Regions from separate parts of the Methylomonas sp. DH-1 genome, predicted to be linked through region 1. Evidence: predicted binding sites of a transcription regulator. Region 1 holds the regulator's gene; each other region holds the start of a gene.
The links. Region 1 encodes HrcA, which represses chaperone genes, less so after heat shock. Its sites were predicted from a motif close to TNTTAGCACTCNNNNNNNNNGAGTGCTAANA; they were not measured.
Positions count from the first base shown of each region.

Region 2: the regulator HrcA is predicted to act here: its motif matches at 1,214-1,244, upstream of rpoH (RNA polymerase sigma factor RpoH).
Region 3: the regulator HrcA is predicted to act here: its motif matches at 3,272-3,302, upstream of groES (co-chaperone GroES).

Region 1 covers NZ_CP143089.1:3,300,694-3,307,329, reverse strand. The annotation lists gene VXJ35_RS15000 (thiosulfate sulfurtransferase GlpE) at 1-174, shown strand, start outside; gene VXJ35_RS14995 (dinitrogenase iron-molybdenum cofactor biosynthesis protein) at 179-886, shown strand; gene VXJ35_RS14990 (ATP-binding protein) at 912-2,225, opposite strand; gene VXJ35_RS14985 (SpoIIE family protein phosphatase) at 2,302-3,528, opposite strand; gene VXJ35_RS14980 (response regulator) at 3,530-4,765, opposite strand; gene hrcA (heat-inducible transcriptional repressor HrcA) at 5,077-6,117, shown strand; gene grpE (nucleotide exchange factor GrpE) at 6,167-6,636, shown strand, end outside.
Region 2 covers NZ_CP143089.1:2,907,895-2,914,530, forward strand. The annotation lists tRNA gene VXJ35_RS13315 (tRNA-Leu) at 181-267, opposite strand; gene rpoH (RNA polymerase sigma factor RpoH) at 320-1,174, opposite strand; gene VXJ35_RS13325 (glutamine--tRNA ligase/YqeY domain fusion protein) at 1,408-3,072, shown strand; gene VXJ35_RS13330 (fructosamine kinase family protein) at 3,083-3,970, shown strand; tRNA gene VXJ35_RS13335 (tRNA-Leu) at 4,187-4,273, opposite strand; gene truA (tRNA pseudouridine(38-40) synthase TruA) at 4,378-5,181, opposite strand; gene VXJ35_RS13345 (L,D-transpeptidase) at 5,268-5,822, opposite strand; gene rlmD (23S rRNA (uracil(1939)-C(5))-methyltransferase RlmD) at 5,819-6,636, opposite strand, start outside.
Region 3 covers NZ_CP143089.1:763,036-769,671, forward strand. The annotation lists gene VXJ35_RS03600 (cation-transporting P-type ATPase) at 1-2,001, opposite strand, end outside; gene VXJ35_RS03605 (hypothetical protein) at 2,192-2,398, shown strand; gene VXJ35_RS03610 (molybdopterin-synthase adenylyltransferase MoeB) at 2,442-3,203, opposite strand; gene groES (co-chaperone GroES) at 3,406-3,693, shown strand; gene groL (chaperonin GroEL) at 3,750-5,390, shown strand; gene VXJ35_RS03625 (response regulator) at 5,550-6,323, shown strand; gene VXJ35_RS03630 (FimV/HubP family polar landmark protein) at 6,344-6,636, opposite strand, start outside.

The sequences.
Region 1 (6,636 bases):
CGCGATTCGCTGCTGCGCAAGGCCGATAAAACCAAGCCGCTGCTGATTTATTGCTATTACGGCCACGCCAGCGAACATTTGGCGGAAATGTTCGGCGATTTCGGCTTCCAAGCGGTTTACAGTCTGGCCGGCGGTTATGCCGACTGGAAAGAGCAGCACAAACTTGAAAGGTGAGGCTATGGAACAATTATCACGAGATTTGGCGTTGCGGATTGCGTTGGCGTCGCGCGTGCTGCCCGGCGTCGATGTGGCGACGCTGATCGGCATCTTGCACGAAAAAGCCGGCTCGCCGCTGACGGACGAGAAGTTGAAGTCGATTACCGTGACCAACTTAAAAACCGGCATCGGCAGCCACGACGGCGAGGAGGACGGCGAGGACATCGATATCGGCCTGGCCAACATCAAACTGGCCGTACGCTACCTGTGGGGCGAGGAAGACGGGGACGAAGGTTTGCCGGAAATCATGCCTTACAAGGACGGCGATTTGCCGGAGTCGATCCGGGTCGCGATTGCGTCGAACAGCGGCGCATTATTGAACGGCCATTTCGGCTCCTGCATCCGCTTCCTGGTGTACCAGTTGTCGCGCGACGACATGCGGCTGGTGGATATCCGCTCCACGGTCGATGCCGACACCGCCGACGACAAAAACCTGTTTCGCGCCGAACTGATCAAGGATTGCCATGTGCTGTTCGTGCAGTCTATCGGCGGTCCGGCGGCGGCCAAAGTGATCCGCGCCGACATTTACCCGATCAAGATTCCGGACGTGATCGAAGCCACCGACCAACTGCGCGAATTCCAGAAAGTGTTCGACGCGCCGCCGCCGTGGATGGCCAAGGCATTGGGCAAGAGCGCTGAGGAGCGGAAGCGCTTCGTGGCGCAGGAATAACGGGGTTAGGCGGCCGGCGATGCGCTTAACGGCGCAATTGCCGGTTTAGCCGTATCAAAAACTCGGTACCCTGTCCGGTTTCGCTGGCGAAGCTCAGCGAACCGCCGTGTTGCTGGTTGACGATGCGGTAGGCGATATGCAGGCCTTGGCCGCTGCCTTTGCCGAAGTCCTTGGTCGTGAAGAACGGGTCGAAGATGCGGTCGCGAATCGATTCCGGGATACCCGGCCCGTTGTCGGCAATCCGGATTTCGACGCAATCGCCGACCGCCGCGGTGCGGATCACGATTTTACCGCCGCCTTTTTTGCCGTCCTCGATCGCTTGCGCGGCGTTGACGATGATGTTCAAAAATACCTGGGCCAATTCTCCCGGGAAGCATTCGATAGCCGGCACGTCGCCGAAATCGGTTTCGACTTCTGCCACATATTTGTAGCTGTTGCGGGCAATCAGCAACGTATTCTCCAGCGCCAGATTCACGTTGACCCAGCCGGCATTGCTTTGTCCGCTATGCGAGAACCCTTTCATGGCTTGCACGATACGGACGATTTGAGAAATGCCTTCCAACGATTGGGCGATGGCTAGCGGCGCGTCTTCCAGGATAAATGCCAGATCGGCCTGTTGTTCCAATTGATCGATCAATTGCCGATGCTCGCCCTGTGCCGCGAGTAATTTGCGGTACTGTTCCAGCAGGCGGGTAACGCTGGCGAAGAAATCGCCGATGGCTTGCAGATTGTCGCCGACGTATTGCGCCGGCGTGTTAATTTCGTGGGCGATACCGGCGGCAAGCTGGCCGACCGCGGCCAGTTTTTCGGCTTGCAGCAGGTTTTTGTTGGCTTGTTCGATGGCCTGGGTGCGCAGCTCGATTTGTTGCTCCATATAGCGCATCACATTGTGCGACTGCCATTTGCCCAACGCGGCGTGGATTATCTGGCGCAGTTCCAGATCGCTGAACGGTTTTTCCAAGATCAACAACTGGTCGCTTTCGCCCAATTTCGCGGCAATTTGTTCCCAACTCAGCTCCTGGCTGGCACAACATAATACGACATGCAGGTCGGCATCGGCTTGCCACAGGCTGCGGATCAGATCCAAGCCTTGGGCGTCCGGCAGGCTGTTTTCGACCAATGCCAGCTGGAACACTTGTCCGGACTCGATGCCGCTACGAACGGCGGCAGTTGCTTCAGCCGCGCTGGAGCAGCCTAGAAACTGATAACTCAGATTTTCAGCAGCGAATTCCAACGATGCTCGGGCGCTGCCGTTGAACATCGCGTCGAGCCGGTTGCGCAAGGCGGGATTCGGGTCGACTGCCAGTATTTTGGAATGGTCTTCGGCTTCGACAAACATGTTCAGGCTCCGGCGTGGCGCAGCGCGGCAGTGGAGCCCGACTGCGCTGCTTTAGGTAAAAAACCGGCGCTTGCGTTCATCGGATCGTCAGAGTCTGGCAAATAAGCGGTAAATTGACTTCGGCCATCGAGATGTCGTCCGTTTGCGGCTGTTGCTGCTGGTGGATGCGCAACTGCGCCACCACCCGGTCGATACGCCTTGCTGCAGTAGGAGCGGCCGTCAGCGCGCGCTGTAAAGCCTCCGCCCCGAACAAGCCGAGATCGGCGCCGATTTGGTCGGTAACGCCGTCGCTGTAGAGAAACACCGACTCGATGTCGCCGATGTCGTAGTCGGCGATGGTGCCGATCAGGCCGGCGTCGGCGGCAATGCCGAGCGGCAGATTTGCCGAGTGTACTTTATCGGCGATGCTGCCCTGCTTGTCCAAAAAGTATATATCCGGCATACCGCCGTTCCAGACCTGCAAACGGCCTTCGGCCAAATCCAACGCCATCAGCGCGGCCGCACAAAACAAACCGGTCGGTAATTTACGGCACATTTTCCGGTTAATGATAGAGGCCAACTCGTGCAGGGGCGGACGGTCCGGACATTGTTCGTCGAAAATTTCGGTGACCAATAATCCGCCCAGCGCCGACTGCAAACCGTGGCCGGTCAAATCGCCCATCATCAGATAAAACGCCCGGCCGTCGCGGCTGACGGCGTTCAGGATGAAGTCGCCGCCCACCGCCTCCTTGGCCGAGATGAAAAAGTCCAGGCCGTCCGGCACTTGGTAACCGTATTTGCCGAATTTGCTGCAAACGATTTTGGCGGTCTCCAGCTCGTGTTCCAGGAGCGCCTGTTTTTCGGCCAGTTCGGCGTTACGTTGCAGCAATTCCAGGTTTTTCTGTTCCAGTTGTTCGCTTAATTGGCGCTTGGCGACCACCAGCCGGTATTGCGCCAGCGCGTCGGCAATGATTTTTTTGGTGACCTCCATCGGGCAAGGTTTGGGCAAGTAACGAAAGATGTGGGCTTCGTTAATCGCTTTGATGGCGACGTCCAACTCGATGTTGCCGGTCAGCACAATTTGCACGCTGTCGGGCGATATCTCGCCGGCGCGCTGCAGGAACTCCAAGCCGTTAGTGCCGGGCATGCTGTAATCGGACATGATCACAGCGATGTCGCGCTCCTGCTGCAAGATGCGCAGCGCCTCTGCGGCGGAACTTGCGGTAAACAATGCGAACTGGCGGCCCAGTGTGCGTTTGAACATGTCCAATATATTTTGCTCGTCATCTACGCACAGAATTTTGTCTTGCGGCGTATCCGCCATCTCAGCCTCCTATTTTTTTCGCGAAACTTGCCGTGACCTTCTCGGCCAGTGTCCGCCACTCGCTGATACGGTCCAGCTTGCCTATTCGCTGCAAATAGGTTTGGTCCAGCGCCATGTCGAACAAACGGCCGTAACCGGGCGCCACCGCAGGGTTGAGCAAGCATGATGCTACGTGTACTGCGGTCAGTGCGTTGACGCCGTCGTATTCGGAATCGCTCGGCGTGTTTTGCAGCAAAATCGATTCGATGATACGCGGCGGTATTTTCCATAAACTTAGCACGTAAGCGGCAGCTTCCGCGCGGGTAAAGCCGAAGATGGACAACTCCAGTTCCGCCAGCGGCTTATCGCTGTTTATGGCTTGTTCCACCAGGATTTTCAGTTTATCGCCGCAGCGCGACATAAAAATCAGCAAACCCATATTGTGCAACAGGCCGCCCAAATAAGCCTGGTCAGGCCTGTCTTCGCTTTGCCGTTCCGATAACGCAATCAGCCGCGCCAGTTCGGCCACCCGGGCGGCGTCCTGCCATAGATACTCCATGTACCGTTCCACAGCCGGATCGTTGACCGGAAAGGCGGTTTTGACGTGTACCGATAACACTAGGCTATTGAGTTTTTTCAGGCCGATCAGATTAATCGCGTCGGTCAGATTCGACACGGTTCGCTGCAAGCCGAAATAAGGCGAATTGACCAAATGCAGCAGTTTGGCGGAAAGCACCATGTCTTTGGCGAAGATATCGGCGATTTGGGTGCTGGTGGCGCGTTCGTCGCCGATCGCGGCGTTCAGCTCGTGGTAAATTTTCGGCAGGCTCGGCAATTGGCTGGCCTCGCCAACTTCCGCGGCGATACGCGGATTATTGACGCAAGCCTGGATTTTGAAGATTTGGCAGATCGTTTCCCGCAAGATTTCCGCGCTGCAAGGCTTGGCCAAATATTGATGCGCCACTTCCAGGCCGAGGCGCAAGCTGGTTTCGTCGGCATAGCCGCTGAGGATCATGCGGACCGTGCCGGGGTAGGCCGCGGCGACCTTGGCCAATAATTCGTCGCCGCGCATTTCCGGCATCATCATGTCGCAAACGATCAAATCGATGGGTTGGCGCTGCATCAGCTCCAGGGCTTGTTTGCCGGAGGTGGCGAAGTGCAGATGCCATTGCCCGCGGTAAGGGCGCAGTTGGCGTTTGATGCCGCTGATCACGTGCTCGGTGTCGTCGACGAACAGGATGTGTTTGTTGCCGTTCATGCCCGGAACCTCAGGCAGACTTTGCCCCGTACGGGGAAGTCTGTCGCGCAGCGCGCAAAAAATCGCGGGTTTCGCGTTTCGGGGTGGTGAGCATCGGTCACAATGGTCGGGTTGCTAGGAGCTTTAAGTTTAGATAAGCCGAGCCGGTTTGTCCGCCGGTAGTGGGCAAGCCGGTGCGTAATAAGGCCAAACCCCGTTTTTTCCGGCCCGGATTAAGGTTTACCCGACATTGACAAGGGTTGGGGCAACTGATAGTTTTGCTGTTGGCACTCGGCAGTGTGGAGTGCTAACGAATTTCGAAGGTACCGAATGTGGCTGGCGGACAGGATTTAAACGAACGATCGCTTTATTTGCTCAAAACCCTGGTGGAGCGTTACATCCAAGACGGCCAACCGGTCGGGTCGCGCCTGTTGTCCAAGGATCCGAATTTGAAACTAAGCCCGGCCAGTATCCGCAACGTGATGGCGGATTTGGAAGAGATGGGCTTGATCCATTCGCCACATACCTCCGCCGGGCGAGTGCCGACAGTCAGCGGTTACCGCTTGTTCGTCGATAGCCTGCTGACGGTCAGGCCGTTGGCGTCCAGCGAGCTGGACCAGTTGCAGGCCGGCTTGCTCAGCGAGACCGAGACGGCCAGCGATTTGTTGGGCAAGGCCTCCAAGCTGCTGTCCGACGTCACCAAAATGGCCGGCGTCGTAACCTTACCGCGCCGCGAAAGCGTCTCCCTGCGCCACATCGAGTTTTTGCCGATGTCCAGTACCCGGCTGCTGGTGATCTTCGTCACCGATACCGAAGAAGTGCATAACAAGATCATCCATACCGAAAAACAATTTTCGCCGGCCGAGTTGCAGCAGGCCGCCAATTATTTGAACTCGGTCTTTACCGGCCGCAGTTTGGCCAAAATTCGCGAATTGGTGGTCAAGGATCTGGAAAAAGACAGGCATTCGGTCAACCAGGGCATGATCGATGCGGTCAACATGGCGCAACTGGCCTTTGCCGAGCAGCCCAACGACGACTATGTGTTAAGCGGCGAAACCAACTTGATGGGTTTTTCCGAGCTGTCGGACATGGACCGGCTCAAACAGTTATTCGAAGCCTTCAGCCAGAAACGCGGCGTGATCCATTTGTTGGACCAATGCCTGCAGGCCGACGGCGTCCAGATTTTTATCGGCGAAGAGTCCGGCTACAGCGTGTTCGAGCGTTGCAGCCTGGTAACCGCGCCTTACTCGGTCAACGACGAAGTCGTCGGCGTGCTGGGCGTGATCGGTCCGACCCGGATGGCTTACGAGAAGGTGATTCCGTTCGTCGACGTCACGGCAAAATTATTGGGCGCGGCCTTGAATCCGAAATAAAAGCCCTTATCGTTAGCCCAACTCAAAAAATTAGAACCATGGAGAAACTATGAGTCACCAGCAATCGAGTCACGAACAGCAGACGGACGCCGAACTGATCGCCGAAGTACTGGAGCAAAACAAACCGGCCGCGGCGGAAGCCGGCGGCGAAGAGCCGGCAGCGGAAGAAACGGTCAGCATCGAATCCTTGCGCCAGCAATTGGAACAAGCCCAACAACAGGCGGCCGCTAATCTGGATAAAGCCTTGCGGACTCAGGCCGAAATGGAGAATTTGAAAAAACGGGTACAAAAGGATTTGGACGACGAGCGCAAATACGGCTTGGCTAAATTCGCTAAGGAATTGCTCAGCGTGCTGGACAGTCTGGAATTGGGGATTCAGGCCGCATCCGGCGACAGCCCGGAAGTGGTCAAGTTACGCGAGGGCAGCTTGCTCACAGTCAAACAATTCGAATCGGTATTCGCCAAATTCAACATCGAAACCATCGACCCGCTGGGCCAGCCGTTCAACCCGGAATTCCA
Region 2 (6,636 bases), 390 kb from region 1:
GTAACTTTGCAGCAGAAAAGCAGTAACTTTTGTTACTGACTTTTGAGTTACTGTAAAAGTTACTGCAAAAAATGCAAGTTGTTACTGCATTTCGTTGGTCTTCTTTGGACAATAAAAAACCCGCTAAGCCATGTAGCTTGCGGGTTCTTGGATTTCTTTGGTCTACTCTGGAAGAGTAGGTGGTACCGAGGGTCGGAATCGAACCGACACTCCCTCGCGGGAACCGGATTTTGAATCCGGCGCGTCTACCAGTTTCACCACCCCGGCAAAGAAGTTGTCATTATACTGAAATTTTCAGCAATAGCAAATGGTTTTTTTATCATGCCTCAAGCGTCACTGCGGCTCTGAGCTTCTTCATCGCATTTTGTTCAAGCTGGCGGATGCGCTCAGCGGAGACCTGGTAACGGTCGGCAAGTTCGTGCAAAGTCGCTTTTTCTTCGACCAACCAGCGGCTGGACAAGATATCCCGGCTCCTTTCGTCCAATCCGGCCATTGCATCCATCAACAACGCTTCCTTGCGGCCTTCCCAATCGCTAGCTTCGAGCATTAAAGCCGGATCCGCGCCGTGTTGCTCAAGGTATGCAATCGGCGCCTGAACCTGGTCCTCGCCGTCGTCGCCGGTAGGCTCCAATCCCACGTCTCGCCCATCCAAACGCCGCTCCATCTCATAGACGGTTTTGACGTCTACATCCAGATTTTGGGCAATCGCTTCGGCGTCTTCCCGCGTCAGATAGCTCAGTTCTTTTTTGAATTTACGTAAATTGAAAAACAACTTACGTTGCGCTTTGGTTGTCGCCACCTTGACGATACGCCAGTTACGGATTACGAATTCGTGGATTTCGGCTTTAATCCAATGCACCGCGAACGACACCAAGCGCACACCCATATCGGGGTCGAATCTTTTGACTGCCTTCATCAATCCGATATTCCCTTCCTGAACGATATCCGCCATCGGTAAACCGTATCCCGAATATCCTCGCGCCACGTGCACGACAAATCGCAAGTTGGACATCACCAGCTCGCGGGCGGCTTCCAAATCGCCGCGATCGCGGTAACGCAACGCGAGATCCTGTTCCTGCTCGGCGCTGAGCTTGGGCATCTGCGCAATCAAACTTAAATATGAATCAAACGTCCCAACCGATAAATTGATAGGTAAAGCCAAGCTGTTACTCATATCACCCTCGACTCTTCTGAAAAATTAGACATGGCTGAATTCTAGCACTCGTTACCCAAGAGTGCTAATAATTTAACAAGTTCATTGCAGATCAAACAATTAAGCCGCTTTTCCGCCTTTTATCCCGGCTTTCATCCGCCTTTACGGGTTCGCAGCAAACTCGTTAAAATGGAAGGCCGCCCGCTTTACCGGCGTTCTCGCAAAAAATCTAAAACTTCAGCCCCTAACCGAACATGTCCGCCAACGATAACAGCACCGCCGCGCCTAATTTCATTCGCCATATTATTGCCGCCGATTTGGCGTCCAACAAAAACAACGGCAAGGTTGCCACCCGCTTCCCCCCTGAACCCAACGGCTATTTGCATATCGGCCATGCCAAATCGATCTGTCTGAATTTCACGCTGGCTTTGGAAAACAACGGAACCTGCAACCTGCGCTTCGACGATACCAATCCGGAAAAGGAAAGTATCGAATATATGGAATCGATCGAGCGCGATGTCGCTTGGCTGGGCTTCAAATGGGCCGGCAAATTTCACGCCTCGGATTATTTCGAACAGCTCTACGACTATGCGGTGCAATTGATCAAACAAGGCGACGCTTACGTAGACAGCTCAAGCGCGGAACAAATGCGCCAGGACCGCGGCACGCTAACCCAGCCCGGCAAAGAAAGCCGGGACCGGAACCGTAGCGTCGATGAAAATCTGGATTTGTTCCAGCGCATGCGCGCCGGCGAATTCGCCGATGGCCAATATGTCTTGCGCGCCAAAATCGACATGGCATCGCCTAACATTAATATGCGCGACCCGGTGATTTACCGCATCCGCCGGGTTCACCACCACCGCACCGGCGACGCTTGGTGCATCTATCCGATGTACGACTACACCCATTGCTTATCGGACATGCTGGAAGGCATCACTCATTCGATCTGCACGCTGGAATTCGAGGACCATCGGCCGCTGTACGACTGGGTGTTGGACAAATTGAACACGCCCAGCCACCCGCAGCAAATCGAATTTGCCCGCCTGCAATTGGAATACACCATTGTCAGCAAGCGCAAACTGCTGCAATTGGTTACCGAAAAACACGTTTCCGGCTGGGACGATCCGCGGATGCCGACCATTTCCGGCCTGCGCCGCGCCGGCTTCACTCCGGAAGCGATTCGGGATTTCTGCGAACGGATCGGCGTAACCAAAAACGATTCCTGGATCGAAATGGGCGTACTGGAAAACTGTATCCGCGAAGACTTGAACGAACGAGCACCGCGCGCCATGGCGGTGTTGAGGCCACTGAAAGTCACCATCAGCAATTGGGAAGACGGCAAAACCGAAACCTATCAGATTGCCAACCATCCGCAAAAACCGGAAATGGGTAGCCGCGAAGTACCATTCGGCAAAGTCATTTTGATCGAACAAGACGACTTCATGGAAAACCCGCCCAAAGACTTTAAACGCCTGGTACCGGGCGGCGAAGTCCGCTTGCGCGGCTCCTATGTGATCAAATGCGACGAGGTAATCAAAGGCAGTTCCGGCAACGTTGTCGAACTGGTCTGCAGCTACGACCCGGCAACCTTGGGCAAAAACCCGGAAGGCCGGAAAGTCAAAGGCGTGATCCATTGGGTATCCGAGGCACACTCCATCCCGGCAGAACTGCGGTTATACGACCGCCTGTTTAGCCATCCCAATCCGGACACGTTGGATAATTTCCTGGACGGCATCAATCCCAACTCGCTGGAAATTCTCAGCGACTGCCGGCTGGAAGCCAGCTTGGCCAATCCGCTACCGGACACGCGCTACCAATTCGAACGTACCGGCTATTTTTATCCAGATTACGTCGATAGCCAACCCGAAAAGCTGGTTTTCAACCGCACCGTTACATTACGCGATAGCTGGGGAAAATAAGGAATTGCCGATGCCGGACCGGTTGCAAGGTTTAATTCAACATCTGGCGCAAACCACCGGCCATACGCTGAAACAATCTCGCCTGACGAGTCTCGGCGGCGGCGACATCAATTCCGCTTACCGACTGCAGAGCCAGGGTATCGACTGGTTTATCAAAGTTAACCGAGCGGAATTGGCCGACATGTTTGCCGCCGAAGCAGCCGGCTTAACCGAATTCGCCGCCATCGGCGCAATTCGCATCCCGAATGTGGTCTGCCACGGCCAGCATCAGCATTACGCTTATTTGGTTTTGGAGCACATCGAGCTGCGCTCCTTGTCCTCCGATGCCGCCGCGCTATTCGGCGAACAACTTGCCTGCATGCACCGCCAACCGCAAGCTTATTTCGGTTGGAAAATTGACAACACCATAGGCTCAACCCCGCAATACAATCCGCGTTATCGTGATTGGGTGGAGTTTTGGCGCGACCAGCGTCTAGGCAAACAATTGCAATTTGCCGCCGAGAACGGCTATTGCGGCGCTTTGCAAAACCAGGGCGAACAATTATTAGATCGCCTGGACGGTCTGTTCGGCGACTATCGGCCCCACCCTTCCATGTTGCATGGCGATTTATGGGGCGGCAACGCTGCGGCCGATAGCCAGGGAAAGCCGGTGATGTTCGATCCGGCCAGCTACTACGGCGACCGCGAAGCGGACATCGCCATGACCGAATTGTTCGGCGGTTTCGGCCGGGAATTTTATGCGGGCTACCAAGCGCACTACCGGCTGGATGCGGGTTACCCAGTCCGTAAGACCTTATACAACCTTTACCACATACTGAATCATCTAAATCTGTTCGGCTCCAGCTACCTAAACCAAGCTACCCGGATGACAGGGCAACTACTCGCCGAATTGAAATAATCCGCACGTCCAATCCGCTCCCAATAGATTCCGAACAGCGGTCGAGCCAATTTGACAGACATAGGCCGACAAACGCTATGAGCCATGGCGAAAGCGAAAATCCAAAATTTATTTGCTGGTGAACTCAGAATGGTCAATACCCTGACAAGGGTAAGCCATATAGATAAAAGGATAAGAACTTTGCAGAAAAAAGACCATTTACTTGTGAAAAATAAATGGTGCCGAGGAGAGGACTTGAACCTCCACGGGGTTACCCCCACTAGCACCTGAAGCTAGCGCGTCTACCAATTTCACCACCTCGGCTGAGTCAAGTGAAGTCGCCATTGTATAGACCACTAGCATACCTGTCAACAGTTTCGTGAAAAACGAATTGCCTCATCCAGCAAGCGCTCGCCAAAGCGTTCGCTTCAATCAAATCGCTTGGCATCCGCCGGCAACTTGTCGAACAGCGGATGTTTGGCGATACCGTATCGGTCAGGATAATACACCGCGGCCAGATGCAGGCCATGTGGCGGCGCCGTCATTGCCGCCCGAGTGCGGTCCCTGGCAGTTAACAATTCCGCCGTCCACTCCTCTGGCTGTTTGCCGCTACCGATTTCGATCAATACGCCGGCGATATTGCGCACCATGTGATGCAAAAAAGCATTGGCGCATAAATCGATCACGACTTTCTCTTCGTCGCGGTAAACGTCGATGAAATACATTAATCGGTTCGGACTGACCGATTGGCAGCTTTGGGCGCGAAATGAAGAAAAGTCGTGCTCGCCCAGCAAATGCTGCGCAGCCCGGTGCATATTCCGCTCGTCCAGCGGCAGATAGCACCAGGTCGCTTGGTTGCGCAGCAAGGCCGATTTTGTCGGCCGATTTAGAATCACATAACGGTAAGCGCGCGCAATGGCGCTGTATCTGGCGTGAAAGTCGGCAACCGCTGGCTGCGCCCAAGTAATCCGAATATCGTCCGGCAAATGACTGTTGCCCCCCATCAGCCAGCCGCGCAGATCGCGCTGTACCGGACTGTCGAAATGCACGACCTGCTCCAGTGCGTGCACACCGGCATCGGTGCGGCCGGCGCACAACACGTTGATCGGTGCGCAAGCGATCTTGCTCAACGCCCGCTCCAATTCGCCTTGTACGGTGCGCTTGCCTTGCTGCCATTGCCAACCGGCGTAGGCGCTGCCGTCGTATTCGACGCCCAAAATGATGCGATTCATTGGTTAGAAGACAAGTGTAAATTCGGCCGAACGCGGAGAGAGCTTAGATGCAGCCAGTGTTCTATCCACTGCGGTTTGCGCATCGATTAACCTTGAATGAAAACCCGGCAACCGACCGGCACCGCATCGAATAAGGCGATCACGTCGGCGTTGGCCATCCGGATGCAACCATGCGACTCGGGTTGTCCGTTCATCAATTCGTCCGGCGTGCCGTGGATATAAATATAGCGCCAGGTGGTATCGACCTCGCCGTAACGGTTCTTGCCCGGCTCCAAACCACCCAGCCACAGAATCCGACTCAAGATCCAATCGCGCTGCGGATATTGTCTCGACAAATCCGAACTGTAAATCTCGCCGGTTGGACGCCGGGCCTTGAACACGCTGTTGATCGGCAAACCGGTGCCGATTTTGGCGCGAATCCGGTGCCAGCCGGTCGGCGTACAGTAACTGCCCTTTCTTTCGCCGGGACCGTTTTTGGCCGTCGATACCGGATAATCGGCAACCAGCTCGCCGGCTTGCACCAAACGCAAGCGCTGTTCGGCAATCGAGACGTCGATCAAACACACCTCCGGCGCATGCCCTCCGCCCGGAACGTTACCCTGGTTCCGGCCCAAGCCGGATGCGCCGGTCGAATCCGTCATTTCACGAACAACGCAATCGATTCGACGTGAGCGGTCTGCGGAAACATGTCCATCACGCCGGCCTTGACCAGTTTGTAGCCAAGTTCGTTGACCAAAATACCGGCATCTCGAGCCAGCGTCGACGGATTGCAGGACACGTAGACGATACGTTCCGGCTGCCAGTGCTTGAAATTGTGCAACACCTCTGCAGCGCCGGCGCGGGAGGGATCGAGCAAAACCTTGGTGAACTTCTGCTTGCTCCAAGGCTGATCCTTAACGTCTTTGCTCAAATCGGCGGCGTGAAATTCCACGTTTTGCAGATTGTTCAGTCGGGCGTTTTCCCGGGCGTGATTAACCAACGGCAAATCGCCCTCCACCCCGACCACGTGGCCGGCGAGGGTCGCCAGCGGCAGGGTAAAATTTCCCAAGCCGCAGAATAGATCCAACACCCGGTCGTCGCGGTTTAACTCCAGTGCGGCCAGCGCGCGCGTCACCATTTTTTGGTTAATTTCGTAGTTGACCTGGGTAAACATCGCCGGACGAAAATTGAATTTGACGCCCTGCTCGACCAACGAATAGCTCGGAACAACCTCGGCGGCACCGTCCAACGGCACGATGCTGTCCGGCCCTTTCGGTTGCAGGCAAATCGTCACGCCCAACTTGGCGGCGTATTCGCGCAAGCGCTGCTTGTCCGCCTCGGTCGGGGGTTCCAGTACCCGGACCGCCAATACGCATTCGTTATCGCCGATCGCCACTTCAATTTGCGGAATTTTGTCTTTAATCGTCAGGCCGGCGATCATTTCGCCCAAGGCCAGCAGATTCTCGCCGACCAGCG
Region 3 (6,636 bases), 2.4 Mb from region 1:
CACCATGGCCGCCGCTTCCTTGGCGACTTCGGTGCCGCCCTGGCCCATTGCCACGCCGATGTTGGCTTGGCGCAAGGCCGGCGCGTCGTTGACGCCGTCGCCGGTCATCGCCACGACGTGGCCTTTGGCTTGTAAGGCGCGGACCAGCAGCAGTTTTTGTTCGGGAGCGATGCGGGCGTAAACGCTGCAATGTTCGACCTGCTGCAGGTAATCGGTTTCGGTGTAATTTTCCAGCTCGCTGCCGGTGATAGCCTTCTCGCTGTGGCGCATGCCGAGTTGTTTGGCGATGGCCAAAGCCGTGACCGGGTGGTCGCCGGTGATCATTTTCACGGCGATGCCGGCCCGGTAGCAGGCGGCTATCGCCCGTGCCGCTTCCGGCCGCGGCGGGTCTATCATCGCTTGCAGGCCGAGGAATGTCAGGCCGCTGCTGACTTCGCTATGGGCGACGGCATTGTCGCCGTGGCCGGTACGGGCGAAGGCCAGGACGCGCAAGCCTTGTGCGGCAAGTATTTCCGCCTGGCGTTGCAATTGGCGCTTGTCGAGCGGAACCGGTTGCAAGTCGGCGGAAAAAGCGCTGTCGCAACGTTCGAGCAAGCTTTCCAGCGAGCCTTTTAAGTAGACGTGGCGTTCGTCCAATGCCAAGTTGTGGTGCAGCGTGGCCATATATTGGTATTGCGATTCGAACGGGATAGCGTCCAATCTCGGGTGGCCGTTGCTGACGCTGGCATGGTGTAAACCGGCTTTATGGGCGGAGACCAGCAAAGCCGCCTCGGTCGGGTCGCCTTCGATCCGCCAGCTATCGATGTCGGCGATCAAGCGGGCGTCGTTGCACAGTAGGCCGGCTTTCAGGCATTCGAGCAGAGCGGGTTTTTGGTGCGGGTCGACCGGTTGGCCGGCTGCGAGAAATTCGCCGTCCGGCGTATAGCCGCTGCCGCTGATAGCAAACTGTTCGCCCCCGGCATAGACGAATTGCACTGTCATCTGGTTTTGGGTCAGCGTGCCGGTTTTGTCGGAACAAATGACCGTGGTGCTGCCCAAGGTTTCGACGGCGGGCAGTTTACGGATGATGGCGTTACGCTTGGCCATGCGCGAAACGCCGATGGCCAGTGTGATGGTCAGCGCCGCGGGCAAGCCTTCCGGAATCGCGCCGACGGCCAAGGCTACCGAGGCCATGAACATATCCAGCGCGCTTTCGCCGCGCCAGACGCCGACGGCAAATGTCAGCGCCGCGCAGGCGACGATGACCCACAGCAGCAGCTGGCTGAATTGGCTCATTTTTCGCGTCAACGGCGTTTCCAGCGGTTCGGCCGCTGCGATCAAACGGTTGATGCGGCCGATTTCGGTGTTGTCGCCGGTGCCGACCACAACGGCCAAGGCGCTGCCGTAACTGACCAACGTCGACGAATAGGCCATATTAGTGCGGTCGGCCAACAAGGTCGCGGCGGCTAGGGTTTGGGCCTGTTTTTCGGCCGGCACGGACTCGCCGGTTAAAGCGGCCTCGTCTATTTTCAGTTCTCGGGTTTGCAGTAAGCGCAAATCCGCCGGCACCTTGTCGCCGGATTGCAGATAAACCAAATCTCCGGGTACCAAGTCGGCGGCGGCGATGGTCCGGCGCTGGCCGTCGCGCAACACATTGGCGCTGAGGTTCAGCGTTTGCGCCAGCGCATTGATCGCTTTCAGAGCGTTGGCTTCCTGGACGAAGCCGATGATGGCGTTAACCAGTACCACGCCGAAAATAACGCTGCTGTCGGCCCATTCTTCCAGGAATGCGGTGGTCGCGGCCGAAAACAGCAGAATGTAAATCAGCGGTTGGTGGAATTGAGCGAGCAGTAAGCGTAAAGGCCCTTTGCCGCGCGGCGGCGTCAGGCGGTTGGGGCCGGTGTCGGCCAGCCGGGACTCGGCTGCTTGGCCGGACAGGCCGGCGCCGAGTTGCACATCGAGCTGCGACAGTAACTGTTCCGGCGGCAGATTATGCCAAAGGGTTTGCGGATTCTGCTTCATGGTCTAAGAATAACGGTTGTGGCGGTAGGATAGGTGTGCGGTTTTTCGGCGCCGATTCGGGCCGGTATGCGCTTCGGGTTGACAATCGTCATCTTCTGCTTGTTCCTTGCTGGCTATAGGGTTATAGTCCGTAACCGAGGCTTGGGGCCTTATTCTAAATTAAAATAAAAACAAATAGTTGGAGGTAGATATGGGCGGAGTTATCGAATTGGTGGTGTTGATGCTGGTTATTGCCATCTTCGCGTTTGCACCGTTGGGGTATTTTATATACATGTATACAATGAAAAACGGCGAGCCGTTCGGCGATATCGAGCCGCACGGCGACAGCGAATCGGCTGTGTTGAACGCAGTCGCTAAGGCGATCAACACGGTCAAAGGCAAGCTTGGCAAAAGTTGATCAGCCTTACTGTTCGGCAAAAGCCGGGACTATCCCGGCTTTTTTATGTTCGTTTGCCGGCTATATCGCTGCAAGTCGGGCAGGCCGGATTTTTCTTCAAGCGCAGCGTTCGCCATTCCATGGCCAGACCGTCCAGCATTAATAATCGTCCGGTTAAGGGTTCGCCGATCCCGGTAATCAATTTAATGGTCTCCAGCGCCTGCATGCTGCCGACGATCCCGGTAATCGGCGCGACCACACCGTTGCGGGCGCAATTTTGCAATTCTTCGCCGTCGCTTTGGTAAAGGCAGTTGTAGCATGGGCTTTGGTTGCGGCCGGGCGTGAACACGCTGATTTGGCCCTCGAAGCGGATCGCCGCCCCGGATACCAGCGGCGTCTGCTGTTGTACGCAGGCTTGGTTAATGGCGAAACGGGTGGTGAAATTGTCGCTGCAATCCAGCACCACGTCGGCTATTTCGACTTGTTCCAACAGTTCTGCGCCGGTTAGCCGCCGCTTGCGCGCCTCCACTGTTACCTGCGGATTGATTTTTTCCAGCGTCTGCCGGGTTGAAATCACTTTATCCAACCCTATATCGGAGGTGGCATGGGCGATCTGCCGTTGCAAATTGCTCAGATCCACCTGGTCGTCGTCGTACAGCGTAATGCTGCCGACACCGGCGGCGGCGAGATACATCGAGGCCGGCGAACCCAAGCCGCCGGCGCCGACGATTAGGATTTTGGCCTCGATCAGCTTTTGTTGGCCGGCAATGTCGATTTGCGGCAGCATGATCTGGCGGCTGTAGCGGAGTAGTTGTTCGTCGTTCATAGCGTAGACGGTGGTAGGTGAGCTGCAGATGATGCCAAAGAGCTTGACAGAGTGCAAAACCCGGATATTATTAGCACTCGTTATTGGAGAGTGCTAATAAATTGCAAGTTGTTCAAAAACCGGGTTGCTCGACTCTGATCGCCAGGGTTTTTAAACCGCTTTTCAGTTTTAACCTTTAACTTTATTAATCGAGGAGACATTGATGAAAATTCGTCCGTTACATGACCGTGTAGTCGTAAAACGCGTTGAGGAAGAGACCAAAACCGCCGGCGGTATCGTGCTGCCCGGTTCCGCCGCGGAAAAGCCGAGCGAAGGCGAAGTGCTGGCGGTGGGCTCAGGCAAACCGTTAGACAACGGCCAAGTACGTCCTATGGCAGTCAAAGTCGGTGACAAAGTACTGTTCGGTAAATATTCCGGCACCGAAGTTAAAGTCGATGGCGAGCAATACATCGTCATGCGCGAAGAAGACATCATGGGCATTTTGGGCTAATCCCTATTAACCTCATTTATCTTTTTCAATCTCTTTAAATATTTAGGAATTAAAAAATGGCAGCAAAAGACGTGAAATTCGGTGGCGACGCCCGTGCTTTGATGGTAGCCGGTGTCAACATTCTGGCTAACGCGGTTAAGGTCACTCTGGGTCCGAAAGGCCGCAATGCCGTGCTGGACAAAAGTTTCGGCGCACCGACCATCACCAAAGACGGTGTGTCTGTTGCAAAAGAAATCGAATTGAAAGACAAATTCGAAAACATGGGCGCGCAAATGGTTAAAGAAGTCGCGTCCAAAACCTCCGACGTGGCCGGCGACGGTACCACCACTGCAACGGTACTGGCGCAAGCTATCGTCAACGAAGGCCTGAAATCAGTTGCCGCCGGCATGAATCCGATGGACCTGAAACGCGGTATCGACAGCGCCGTAACGGCTGTGGTTGCTGCGATCGAAAAACAAGCGATTCCCTGCAGCGACAGCAAAGCCATCGCCCAAGTAGGCACCATCTCTGCTAACTCCGACGAATCGGTCGGTGCGATCATCGCCGAAGCGATGGAAAAAGTCGGTAAAGAAGGCGTCATCACCGTCGAAGAAGGCACCGGTCTGAACAACGAGCTGGACGTCGTCGAAGGTATGCAATTCGACCGCGGCTATCTGTCTCCGTATTTCATCAACAAACAAGAAAGCATGAGCGTCGAACTCGACGATCCTTTCGTATTGTTGTACGACAAAAAAATCTCCAACATCCGCGAAATGTTGCCGATTCTGGAAGGAGTTGCCAAATCCGGCCGCTCCTTGCTGATCATCGCCGAAGACGTCGAAGGCGAAGCGCTGGCGACACTGGTGGTCAACAACATGCGCGGCATCGTTAAAGTCGCAGCCGTTAAAGCGCCTGGTTTCGGTGACCGCCGTAAAGCCATGCTGGAAGATATCGCGATCCTGACTGGCGGCGTCGTGATTTCCGAAGAAGTCGGTTTGTCTTTGGAAAAAGCCGACATTTCGCAACTGGGTACTGCGAAACGCGTCCAAATCAACAAAGAAAACACCACCATCATCGACGGTGCCGGCGACGAAGGCCAAATCAAAGGCCGCGTAGCGCAAATCCGCGCTCAAGCCGAAGAAGCGACTTCCGACTACGACCGCGAAAAACTGCAAGAACGTCTGGCCAAACTGGCTGGCGGTGTAGCAGTGATCAAAGTCGGCGCCGCAACCGAAGTGGAAATGAAAGAGAAGAAAGCTCGCGTCGAAGATGCACTGCACTCAACCCGTGCTGCGGTTGAAGAAGGCGTGGTTGCCGGCGGCGGTACCGCGTTGATCCGCGCCCTGTCTGCGTTGGAAGGCCTGAAAGGCATCAACCACGACCAAGACGTCGGCATCAGCATCCTGCGCCGCGCGATGGAAGAGCCTCTGCGCCAAATCGTTGCCAACGCCGGCGACGAAGCGTCCGTGGTGTTGAACGAAGTCAAAAAAGGCAGCGGTAACTTCGGTTACAACGCAGCGACCGGCGAATACGGCGACATGATCGCGATGGGTATTTTGGACCCGGCGAAAGTGACCCGTTCAGCGTTGCAAAACGCTGCTTCCGTGGCCGGTCTGATGATCACCACCGAAGTGATGATCGCTGACGCACCGGCCGACAACAAAGCCCCGGCAATGCCTGACATGGGCGGCATGGGCGGCATGGGCGGCATGATGTAATTCATCTGGTCGGCTTGAGCCAGAAAACCCCGGTCTCCGCAAGGAACCGGGGTTTTTTATTGGTTGCAGCCTTGCGGTTGCATTGAGTTTCGGGATTGCCGAAATTAAACTGAAATTTACAACACGGTTGCGCCGGTTGGCGCAACAACGGGGTAAGGCATGGCTGATACAGGCTACGAGATATTGATCGCCGACGACAACGAGACCAATCTTTGGCTACTGCGCGAGCAATTGTCGCAGTGGACGGAAGGCGTGGTTTTGGCAAGCGATGGTCGGGAGGCCTGGAATTTATTGGACCAACACCGCTTTGGCCTGGTGTTTCTGGATATGAATATGCCGTTTCTAAGCGGCTTGGATTTGATCGGCCGGTTACGGGCCAGTGCGGGCCCGAACTGCCGGACTCCGGTCGTTGCCGTAACCGCCCATGCCCAGGAAAGCCAACGGATTCAAGCCTTGGCAGCCGGATTCAATGATTATCTGGTCAAGCCGATTCGTCTGGCGCGGTTGCAGGAAATTGTAGCCCGCTGGCGGGTGGAGCCGGCGGGCGGCGCCGAGTATTACGCACAACAGCTTTTACGCAAAACTCAGGAAAACCGGCAACTCAGCCAAAGTTTGGCCGGTAAATTATTTGCCGAATTGCCGGCCCATCTGGCCGAGATAGAAGGATTCTTAGGCGATTCGGCAACTCGGCAGGCTTGGGAAGTCGTACATAAACTGCACGGTACCTTCTGTTTTTTCGATTTTGGGGATTGTTTGGCCGTGACCGAAAGTCTGGAGCAAGCGTTGTTGACCAATCAGCTCGAACAGGCGGGGAGGCATTTCGAGGCGTTGAAACAGAAGTCGGCTTGGCTGTTGCGTCACCAAGCGGCAGTCCTGCACTCTTTGGCGACCAAAGCGGCGGATGCTAATCCCCCGCCGTCTGCTAGAGGTTAGGCCGGCGGGAAAATTTCCGATTATTTCAATTCGTCCAACAGCGCTTGGGCGGCCTGTTGTTGTTGTTTGGAGCCTTTGGCGAGTACGTCTTCGGCAATGGTTTTGGCGGCATCGATGTCGCCCATATCGATATAGGCTTTAGCCAGGTCGATTTTGGTTTCGTATTCGTCCATGTCGGTCAGGTCGGATACGCCGACTTCGAATTTGTCGTCGCTGCTTGAACTGATAATTGGCGCGTCGAAATCGAATTCGAAATTGAAATCGTCGACAGCGTCCGGCGTTGCTTTATCGGACGCTGCGTCGGTTTTCGCAT